Regions from separate parts of the Rhizobium sp. YS-1r genome, predicted to be linked through region 2. Evidence: riboswitches for the same ligand, from Rfam matches in the RefSeq annotation. Region 2 holds a riboswitch; the other holds the start of a gene.

Region 1 (4,209 bases), on a different contig from region 2:
CCGTGCTCGATGGCGGCAGGGTGATAGCCATCCGCGACAAGGTGGACTTGCCGAACTACGGCGAGTTCGATGAAAAGCGCGTCTTCATTGCCGGCGAAATGCCGGGGCCGGTGAATTTCCGCGGCGTCAGGCTCGGCGTTCCGATCTGCGAGGATATCTGGGGTGAACTCGGCGTCTGCGAGACTTTGTCGGAAAGCGGCGCGGAGATCCTGCTCGTGCCGAACGGCTCGCCCTATTATCGCGGCAAGATGGATATCCGCCATCAGGTGGTGCTGAAACAGGTCATCGAGACCGGCCTGCCGATGATCTATGCTGCGCAAGTCGGCGGCCAGGACGAACTGGTCTTCGACGGCGCGAGTTTTGCCTTCAATGCGGACAAGACACTTGCCTTCCAGATGGACCAATTCCAACCGGCGGTGACGGTGACGGAATGGAACAGGGTCCACGATACCTGGCGCTGCACCGATGGGCCGATGGCGCGCATCCCGGAAAAGGAGGAAGCGGATTACCGCGCCTGCCTGCTCGGCTTCCGCGATTATGTCAACAAGAACGGCTTCAAATCCGTGATCCTCGGCCTGTCCGGCGGCATCGACTCGGCATTGTGCGCGGCCATCGCCGTCGATGCACTGGGTGCGGAGCGGGTGCGCAGCGTGATGCTGCCTTACCGCTACACCTCCGAGGAGTCGCTGAAGGATGCCGCCGATTGCGCCCGTGCGCTCGGCTGCCGCTACGATATTGTGCCGATCGCCGAGCCCGTCGAGGGTTTTTCGTCGGCGCTCTCGGAGCTTTTCGATGGCACGGACGAGGGCGTTACCGAAGAGAACCTGCAGAGCCGGGCGCGCGGCACCATTCTCATGGCGATCTCCAACAAGTTCGGTTCGATGGTGGTGACGACCGGCAACAAGTCGGAAATGTCGGTGGGTTACGCGACGCTCTACGGCGACATGAACGGCGGCTTCAATCCGATCAAGGATCTCTACAAGATGCAGGTTTATGCGCTTGCTGCCTGGCGCAACCAGCACCTGCCGCCGGATGCGCTTGGACCGTCGGGCGCAGTGATCCCGAAGAATATCCTCTCCAAGGCGCCGTCGGCGGAACTCAGGCCTGATCAGACGGACCAGGATTCGTTGCCGTCTTATCCCGTCCTCGACGACATTCTCGAATGCCTGGTGGAGATGGAAATGGGCACGGAGGAGATCGTCTCGCGCGGCCACGACATCACGACCGTCCACCGCATCGAGCATCTGCTTTATCTGGCCGAATACAAGCGGCGGCAATCGGCGCCAGGCGTCAAGATCACCAGGAAGAATTTCGGCCGCGATCGGCGTTATCCGATCACCAACCGGTTCCGGGACCGATAGGTGACCGATCATTTGACCGGGTGAGACGGGAAGATCGGGCGGCTCCACTTGAAACGCTGATCATGGCTTGGCATAACGCCTCCGTCAGGTGCCTGCCTTGCGCAGGAGAATCGGGAATCCGGTGGGAAACCGGAACGTGCCCAACGCTGTGAGGCGGACGCTTGGCCGCAATTCGAAAGCCACTGGAATTTCCGGGAAGGCGGCGGCAGGGGCGGATGAAGCCAAGTCAGAAGACCGGCCTGGCAAGATAGATCGAACCGCGCGGACGGCGGCGAGGTTTCTTGATGCTCCTGCGCGTTCGCGCAGGCGGCGTCAGCATTGTTGGGGATAGACGATGCAACCCGATCCTTTTGCGCATGCCTTGATATCTGCAGGCGAATTTCCGGAACGCGACCGCGCTGCGGTCTATCGCGTGATCGAAACCCGCCGCGACGTGCGCGACCAGTTTCTGCCGGACCCGCTTCCGGACGACCTCGTGATGCGGCTGCTCGGCGCCGCACATTCGGCGCCCTCGGTGGGGTTCATGCAGCCATGGAATTTCATCCTCGTGCGGGATCCCGAGATACGCCAGGCGGCATGGAGTGCCTTTTCGCGAGCCAATGATGAGGCGGCGGAAATGTTTCCGGAGGAGCGCCGCGACATATACCGAAGCCTGAAGCTCGAAGGCATCCGCAAGGCGCCGCTGTCGATCTGCGTGACCTGCGATCCGGATCGCGCCGGGCCGGTCGTCATCGGCCGTACCCATAATCCGCGCATGGACGTCTATTCGACCGTCTGCGCCGTGCAGAACCTGTGGCTTGCCGCCCGCGCCGAAGGGGTCGGCGTCGGCTGGGTGAGCATCTTTCATGAGGAGGATCTGCGCGCGCTGCTCGGCATCCCCGAAAGGATCAGGATCGTCGCCTGGCTGTGCGTCGGCTACGTCGATCAGCTTTATCGGGAGCCGGAACTGGCGGTGAAGGGCTGGCGCGAGCGGCTACCGCTCGAAGATCTGGTTTTCACCGATCGATGGGGCGAGTGCTGACGGCTACTGCTGCGGCTGCGGCCCGCTGGATTTCGGATGGGCGAGGTCTATACTTTCCTCAGGCAGGAATGTCGGTCCGACCATACGTACCTTCTTGTTCGGATCGTAGGGACGTTCCGGCCCCGGCAGGTTCGGCTGGGCGGCAGCCGCCTGCGGCTGTTTGACACGCAGATCGATGATGCCGGAGTAGGGCTCCTCCTTCGGCAACTCGATACCCTGCAGCTTCATTCTCTCCTTGCGGTCCTCTTCCATATCGGAAGGAATGCAGTTGTTGGAGCGGATTGCAGCCAGGATCGCACCGCGCTCGCCGGAGGAGCGAACCAGTTGCCGGGCATTGTCTCTTTCCGCAACAAGCGCGTCGCGGCTTTGCTCCATGGCATCGAGCGTCTGCCGCATCTGATCGCAGACTTCGCCCTTCGGGCCGCCGAGGACAACGACACTGCCCGTGCCGCAGCCCGCCCGGCGCATCTCGATCCTGAGCCCGCGGATTTCGCTGTTCTGGTCGCTGAGTTCCCGCGCATAGCGCCGTATCTCGGCCGTGTTGCCGATGATCTGCGGTGCGTTGTTGAGCTGCCGATAAAGGGCTGCACAGGTCGCGATATCCCGCGCGGAGGCCACGGCGGGAACAAGCAGCAGCGGGGCGATCATCAGGCCGCAAAGGCGCATGAGGTGTTGTCCGGCTCTCTCCAATCACATGATCGCATCATGGAGCAAGCCGGTTGATAATATCATAAAATCGGCTGCCCAACGATTATTATTTAATTATCATATGGTTATATATAAAATTTAAAGTTGAATCTCCAGATTGGGTTGCGATGCTTCCACCACCGCGAGCGCAGCCATGTTCACGACGCCGCGCGAGGTGACCGAGGGCGACAGGATATGCACCGGCATGGCGGCGCCGAGCAGGACCGGGCCGACATGCAGCGCGTCGGTCATGTTCCGCACGACGCCGAGCGAGATGTTCGCCGCATCGAGGTTCGGGAAGATCAGCAGGTTGGCGTCACCAGTCAGTGAACTGTTCGGCATAGCACGCTTGCGCACCGTTTCGGAAAGCGCCGAACCGGCCTGCATTTCGCCGTCCACTTCCAGGCCAGGAGCCTGTTCGCGCACCAGCTTCAGGGCACTGCGCATCTTCTGGGCGCTTTCGGAATCCCGTGAGCCGAAGTTCGAATGGCAGATCAGCGCTGCCTTCGGGAGGATGCCGAAGCGGCGGACTTCCTCGGCCGCCAGGATGGTGATCTCGGCGATCTCCTGCGCCGACGGATTGTAGTTGACGAACGTATCGGCGAGGAAGAGCGCGCCGCGCTGAGAGATCACGAGGCTGAGCCCCGAGAAGGCGCAGACGCCCGGACGCCGGCCGATGATCTGGTCGACGTCCTTCAGGTGCCGGTCATAACCGCCCTCGACGCCACAGATCAGCGCATCGGCTTCGCCGCGTTTCACCGACAATAAACCGATCACCGTATTGTTGGTGCGCACGATGGTGCGGGCGCTTTCCGGGTTGATGCCCTTGCGGCCGACCAGGGCGAAATAATCGTCAACATAATCGCGGTAGCGCGGATCGTCTTCCGGATTGACCACGGCGAAATCGACATTCGGGCGGATGCGGATGCCGAAACGCTTGAGCCGGGCTTCGATCACCGACGGGCGGCCGATCAGGATCGGCGTTGCCGTCTTTTCCTCCAAGAGCACCTGGGCTGCCCGCAGCACGCGTTCGTCCTCGCCTTCGGCAAAGATGACTCGCTTCCTTTCGGCCGTCTTGGCGGCGTTGAAGATCGGCTTCATCACGAAGCCGGAGCGCCAGACGAAACGGTTCAGCTGGTC
Region 2 (4,209 bases):
CTCCGCCGTCGCGGAAATGCGGGCAGCCAATTCGTCAGCATCGGAAACAGCCGGGAGATCGACGACAAAGCTGTCGAAATCATCATGATCGTGGTCGCGTTCGTCGTCGTGATGGGTCTTGCGGTTTTCGATATCGTCCTCGACGGCGAGGCCAAGTCCGATCAGCACGGCCGGATCGATCGCGCCATTGGCAGCCGAGACGATCTTCACGGCACGCGGCAGATGGGCGGCGACGCGGTCCCGGGCGGTAGCAAGGCCCGCAGCATCGAGGAGATCACTCTTGGTCAGCACGATCATGTCGGCGCAGGCGACCTGATCCTCGAACACTTCCTCGACCGGATCGTCGTGGTCGATGGAGCCGTCCGCCTGGCGCTGCGCCTCCAGCGCTTCATGGTCATCGGCAACGCGGCCTTCGGCCAGTGCCACACCATCCACAACGGCGACAACGCCGTCCACCGTGACACGTGCCTTGACGGCCGGCCACTGAAAAGCCTGAACGAGCGGCTTCGGCAGCGCAAGGCCGGAGGTTTCGATCAGGATGTGGTCGACGCGCGGTTCGCGTGAAAGAATCTGATCGATCGCCGGTACGAAGTCATCCGCCACGGTGCAGCAGATGCAGCCGTTGGCAAGCTCGATGACGTTGTCTTCCGGGCAGCTCTCGATGCCGCAGCCCTTCAGTATCTCGCCGTCGATGCCGACATCGCCAAATTCGTTGACGATGATCGCCAGCCGCTTGCCGTCAAGCTTCGCGATCAGGTTGCGGATCAGCGTGGTCTTTCCGGCCCCCAGGAACCCGGTGACGACGGTGCAGGGAACGCGGTCGAAGCTGACGCTCATGATGGCATGTCCTCGTGATGATGAAAGGGTGGGATACGGGCCGTCAACCCCTTGCCGCGCAGACATGTCGGGCGGCCGCGTAGAGGAAGGAAACCGCGCTCGTCCTCGGCCAGCATCATCGCGCCGGTGACGATGTCCTCGACATTGTCGAGGGACAGATGGCCGAAGACATAGGACCAACCGTTGCGGTGATTGAAGGCGGCGCTGGGGCTTTTTTCGCAATTGGCAAGGCAGGTGACGGGCTTGACCGCGAGCGGCTTGCCGTCCGCTGCTTCACGTAGCGCTGCGATCAACGCGATGCCCGGCCGAACGTCGCCGTCGGACACATCACGGCAATTGGTACAGACGAAAATCGTCACATCTGCCGGATCATCTGGTCGGTGGTCACTCATCGGTCAGCCGCGTTCCCGCCGGGGTCGAAACAATCGGGGCGCGGAGCAGAGGGCTGAAACCGCCTGCGGTGATCGAGAACTTCCTCCGGAGCACCCCGCCCGGTGAAGCAAAAACATCAGATGGCAGGTCTCCTGGCTTGCGGGTCACCGCCATTTGCCTGCCTTCCCGGTTTCCCAGTGGCTTATAGGCAATGGCTCACCGCTTACAGTTGCGGGGGCAGCCGCGGCATTGATCGCGAAAGGGATCTCACCGCATTCTCTCTTAGCCCTCCCCGTTGCCGGAAAGGGACCATCTCTTTTCAAGTAAGCCCGGTCGCATGCTTATGTCAATGCGTCGCAAAGGCGATTGCCGTGAGGCCGATTTCGTCTATAGTGAGCCAGCCTATGGTGCCCCGAAAGGGTATTTGAGGGAATGCGGTGCGACGGATCTGCTGTCAAACCCGCGGCTGCCCCCGCAACTGTAAGCGGAAAGTCTTCGTCCATGATGCCACTGGAGCAATCCGGGAAGGCGGGCGCAAGATGCCTGATCCGCGAGCCAGGAGACCTGCCAGAGGCGAGGAAAAACTTCAACGGCCCTCGGGTGGAGGGCGAAAGGACAAGGCAATGGCAACGAAAACCGCTTCGACGGCAGTCGGTATTTCCTCCTCGAAGATCATCCCGCTCAGCATGACGGCCCTGCTGGGGCTTTTCGTCGTCGGTTTCGTCGGCTTCTCGCATATGGAAGTCGTGCACAATGCCGCGCACGATTCGCGTCATTCCTTCGCTTTCCCCTGCCACTGAGGGGAGTTTCCCATGTCGTTGTTTCGTAACATCGTCTTCACGGCGGTGATCGCCGGGCTGTTGTCCGGACTGCTGCTCACCGTCATGCAGAGCTTTTCCACTGTCCCGCTGATCCTGCAAGCGGAGAGCTACGAGAATGCCGGCGGCGGAGAGGTCGGCCACAGCCACAGCCATGAGGCCGCTCCCGCCGGCAATGCCGCAGCGCCTGCGGACCATCATCACGACGAAGAAGCATGGATGCCGGCAGACGGTTTCGAGCGCTTCATTTATACGGCCGCCGCCGACATGCTGGCCGCGATCGGTTTCGGTCTTATTCTGATCGCGGTTTCAGAAGCCCAGGGCGGTCTCAAAGGCTGGCGCAGCGGACTGATGTTCGGTATTGCCGGCTTCCTGACCGTCAGCTTGGCTCCAGGGCTCGGCCTCCCCCCGGAACTTCCGGGCATGCCGGCTGCTGAGCTTGGTCCCCGTCAGGTCTGGTGGATTTCGACCGCAGTCTGCACTGCAGCGGGCCTTGGCCTCCTCGCCTATACGCGCTCAGCCGTATTCGCCGCGCTGGCGATCGTTCTGCTGATCGCGCCACATATCGTCGGCGCGCCGCTGCCGCCCGGGCATGAAACGGCTGTGCCGCTGGAACTCTACGCCCGCTTCGTGAATGCTGTCTACGCCACGAACCTGGTATTCTGGGCTGTACTCGGTGCGTTGGCCGGGATGATCCGCGAACGCTTCCGTGCAGGGGAAGAGATCACGGCGCGGTCTGATGGGGAGTTCGTATCGCGGTGAAGGAGATCGACGAGGCATCGGTCGAACGTCATCGCGCCAAGATGGTGAACCGCAAGGCAGTGCAGGACAAGGAAGTCGCCGGGAAGACCGTCGAAAAGGGGCTTCTCATCGTCCATACCGGTCCCGGCAAGGGAAAATCCACCGCCGCCTTCGGCCTGGCTTTGCGTATGCTCGGCAACAATCGCCGGGTCGGCGTCGTGCAGTTCATCAAGGGTGCCTGGTCGACAGGCGAGCAGCCGGCGCTGGCCGTTTTCGGCGATCGGGTCGTCTGGCACACGATGGGCGAAGGCTTCACCTGGGAAACTCAGGATCTGACGCGGGATATCGCGGCCGCCGAAAAGGCCTGGGCAAAGGCTCTCGACCTGATGGCGGACGAGACGATCGGACTCATCATTCTCGACGAACTCAACATCGCGCTTCGTTACGATTATCTCGATCTCGACAAGGTGGTCGCAGCACTTCAGGCGCGGCGGCCGGACCTTCACGTGGTCGTCACCGGTCGCAACGCCAAGCCGGCGCTGATCGAGGCGGCGGATATGGTCACAGAGATGACGCTGGTCAAGCATCACTTCAAGGCGGGCGTGAAGGCCCAGGCCGGCATCGAGTTTTAACGGTATGACCGCTCGCGCGCTGATGTTTCAGGGTACGGGTTCGGATGTGGGCAAGTCGCTGGTGGTGGCCGGGCTTGCCCGCGCCTTTACGCTGCGTGGGCTGAAAATCATGCCGTTCAAGCCGCAGAACATGTCGAACAACGCGGCAGTCACGGCGGATGGCGGCGAGATCGGACGGGCGCAGGCCTTGCAGGCGCGTGCGGCCGGGGTCCCGCTCAGCGTACATATGAATCCTGTGCTTCTGAAGCCTCAGAGCGACGTCGGCGCGCAGGTCGTGGTGCAGGGCAAGGTCGAAGGCAATGCCAAGGCCGCCGAATACCAGGGCCTCAAGCGGAAGCTGATGCCGCGGGTGCAGGAAAGTTTCGACCTTCTCAGCAACCAGGCCGATCTGGTGCTGGTGGAAGGCGCCGGCAGCGCTTCGGAAATCAATCTCCGCCGCAATGACATTGCCAATATGGGGTTTGCGCGGGCGGCGGATGTGCCCGTCGTGCTGATCGGCGATATCGACCGCGGCGGCGTGATTGCCAGCCTTGCCGGCACGAAACTTGTGCTCGATCCCGAAGATGCGGCGATGATCCGCGGGTTCATCGTCAACCGCTTTCGGGGCGATCCGGCCTTGTTTGCCGAAGGCATGCGGATGATTGAAGAACTGACCGGCTGGCGATCGATCGGGCTTTTGCCGCATTTCGCGGATGCAGCGTTTCTGCCGGCGGAGGATGCGCTCGGGCTCAACCAGTCCTTCGCTCGCAAGTCCGGCGCAAGAATCCGCATCGCAGTGCCGATCCTGCCGCATATCTCCAATTTCGACG

The links. A riboswitch is a leader RNA that binds a small molecule or an ion and turns the genes downstream of it on or off. The one in region 2 is predicted to bind cobalamin.
Region 1: linked by a shared signal. The riboswitch ahead of bluB (5,6-dimethylbenzimidazole synthase) and the one ahead of JL39_RS19305 (CbtB-domain containing protein) in region 2 are both predicted to bind cobalamin.

Annotation. Positions count from the first base shown of each region.
Region 1 covers NZ_JPYQ01000032.1:187,854-192,062, forward strand. The annotation lists gene JL39_RS21075 (NAD+ synthase) at 1-1,361, shown strand, start outside; cobalamin riboswitch at 1,431-1,619, shown strand; gene bluB (5,6-dimethylbenzimidazole synthase) at 1,696-2,382, shown strand; gene JL39_RS21085 (hypothetical protein) at 2,386-3,048, opposite strand; gene JL39_RS21090 (NADP-dependent malic enzyme) at 3,169-4,209, opposite strand, start outside.
Region 2 covers NZ_JPYQ01000025.1:187,096-191,304, forward strand. The annotation lists gene cobW (cobalamin biosynthesis protein CobW) at 1-837, opposite strand, end outside; gene JL39_RS19300 (DUF1636 domain-containing protein) at 834-1,229, opposite strand; cobalamin riboswitch at 1,334-1,538, opposite strand; cobalamin riboswitch at 1,598-1,796, shown strand; gene JL39_RS19305 (CbtB-domain containing protein) at 1,833-2,009, shown strand; gene JL39_RS19310 (CbtA family protein) at 2,022-2,789, shown strand; gene cobO (cob(I)yrinic acid a,c-diamide adenosyltransferase) at 2,786-3,400, shown strand; gene JL39_RS19320 (cobyric acid synthase) at 3,405-4,209, shown strand, end outside.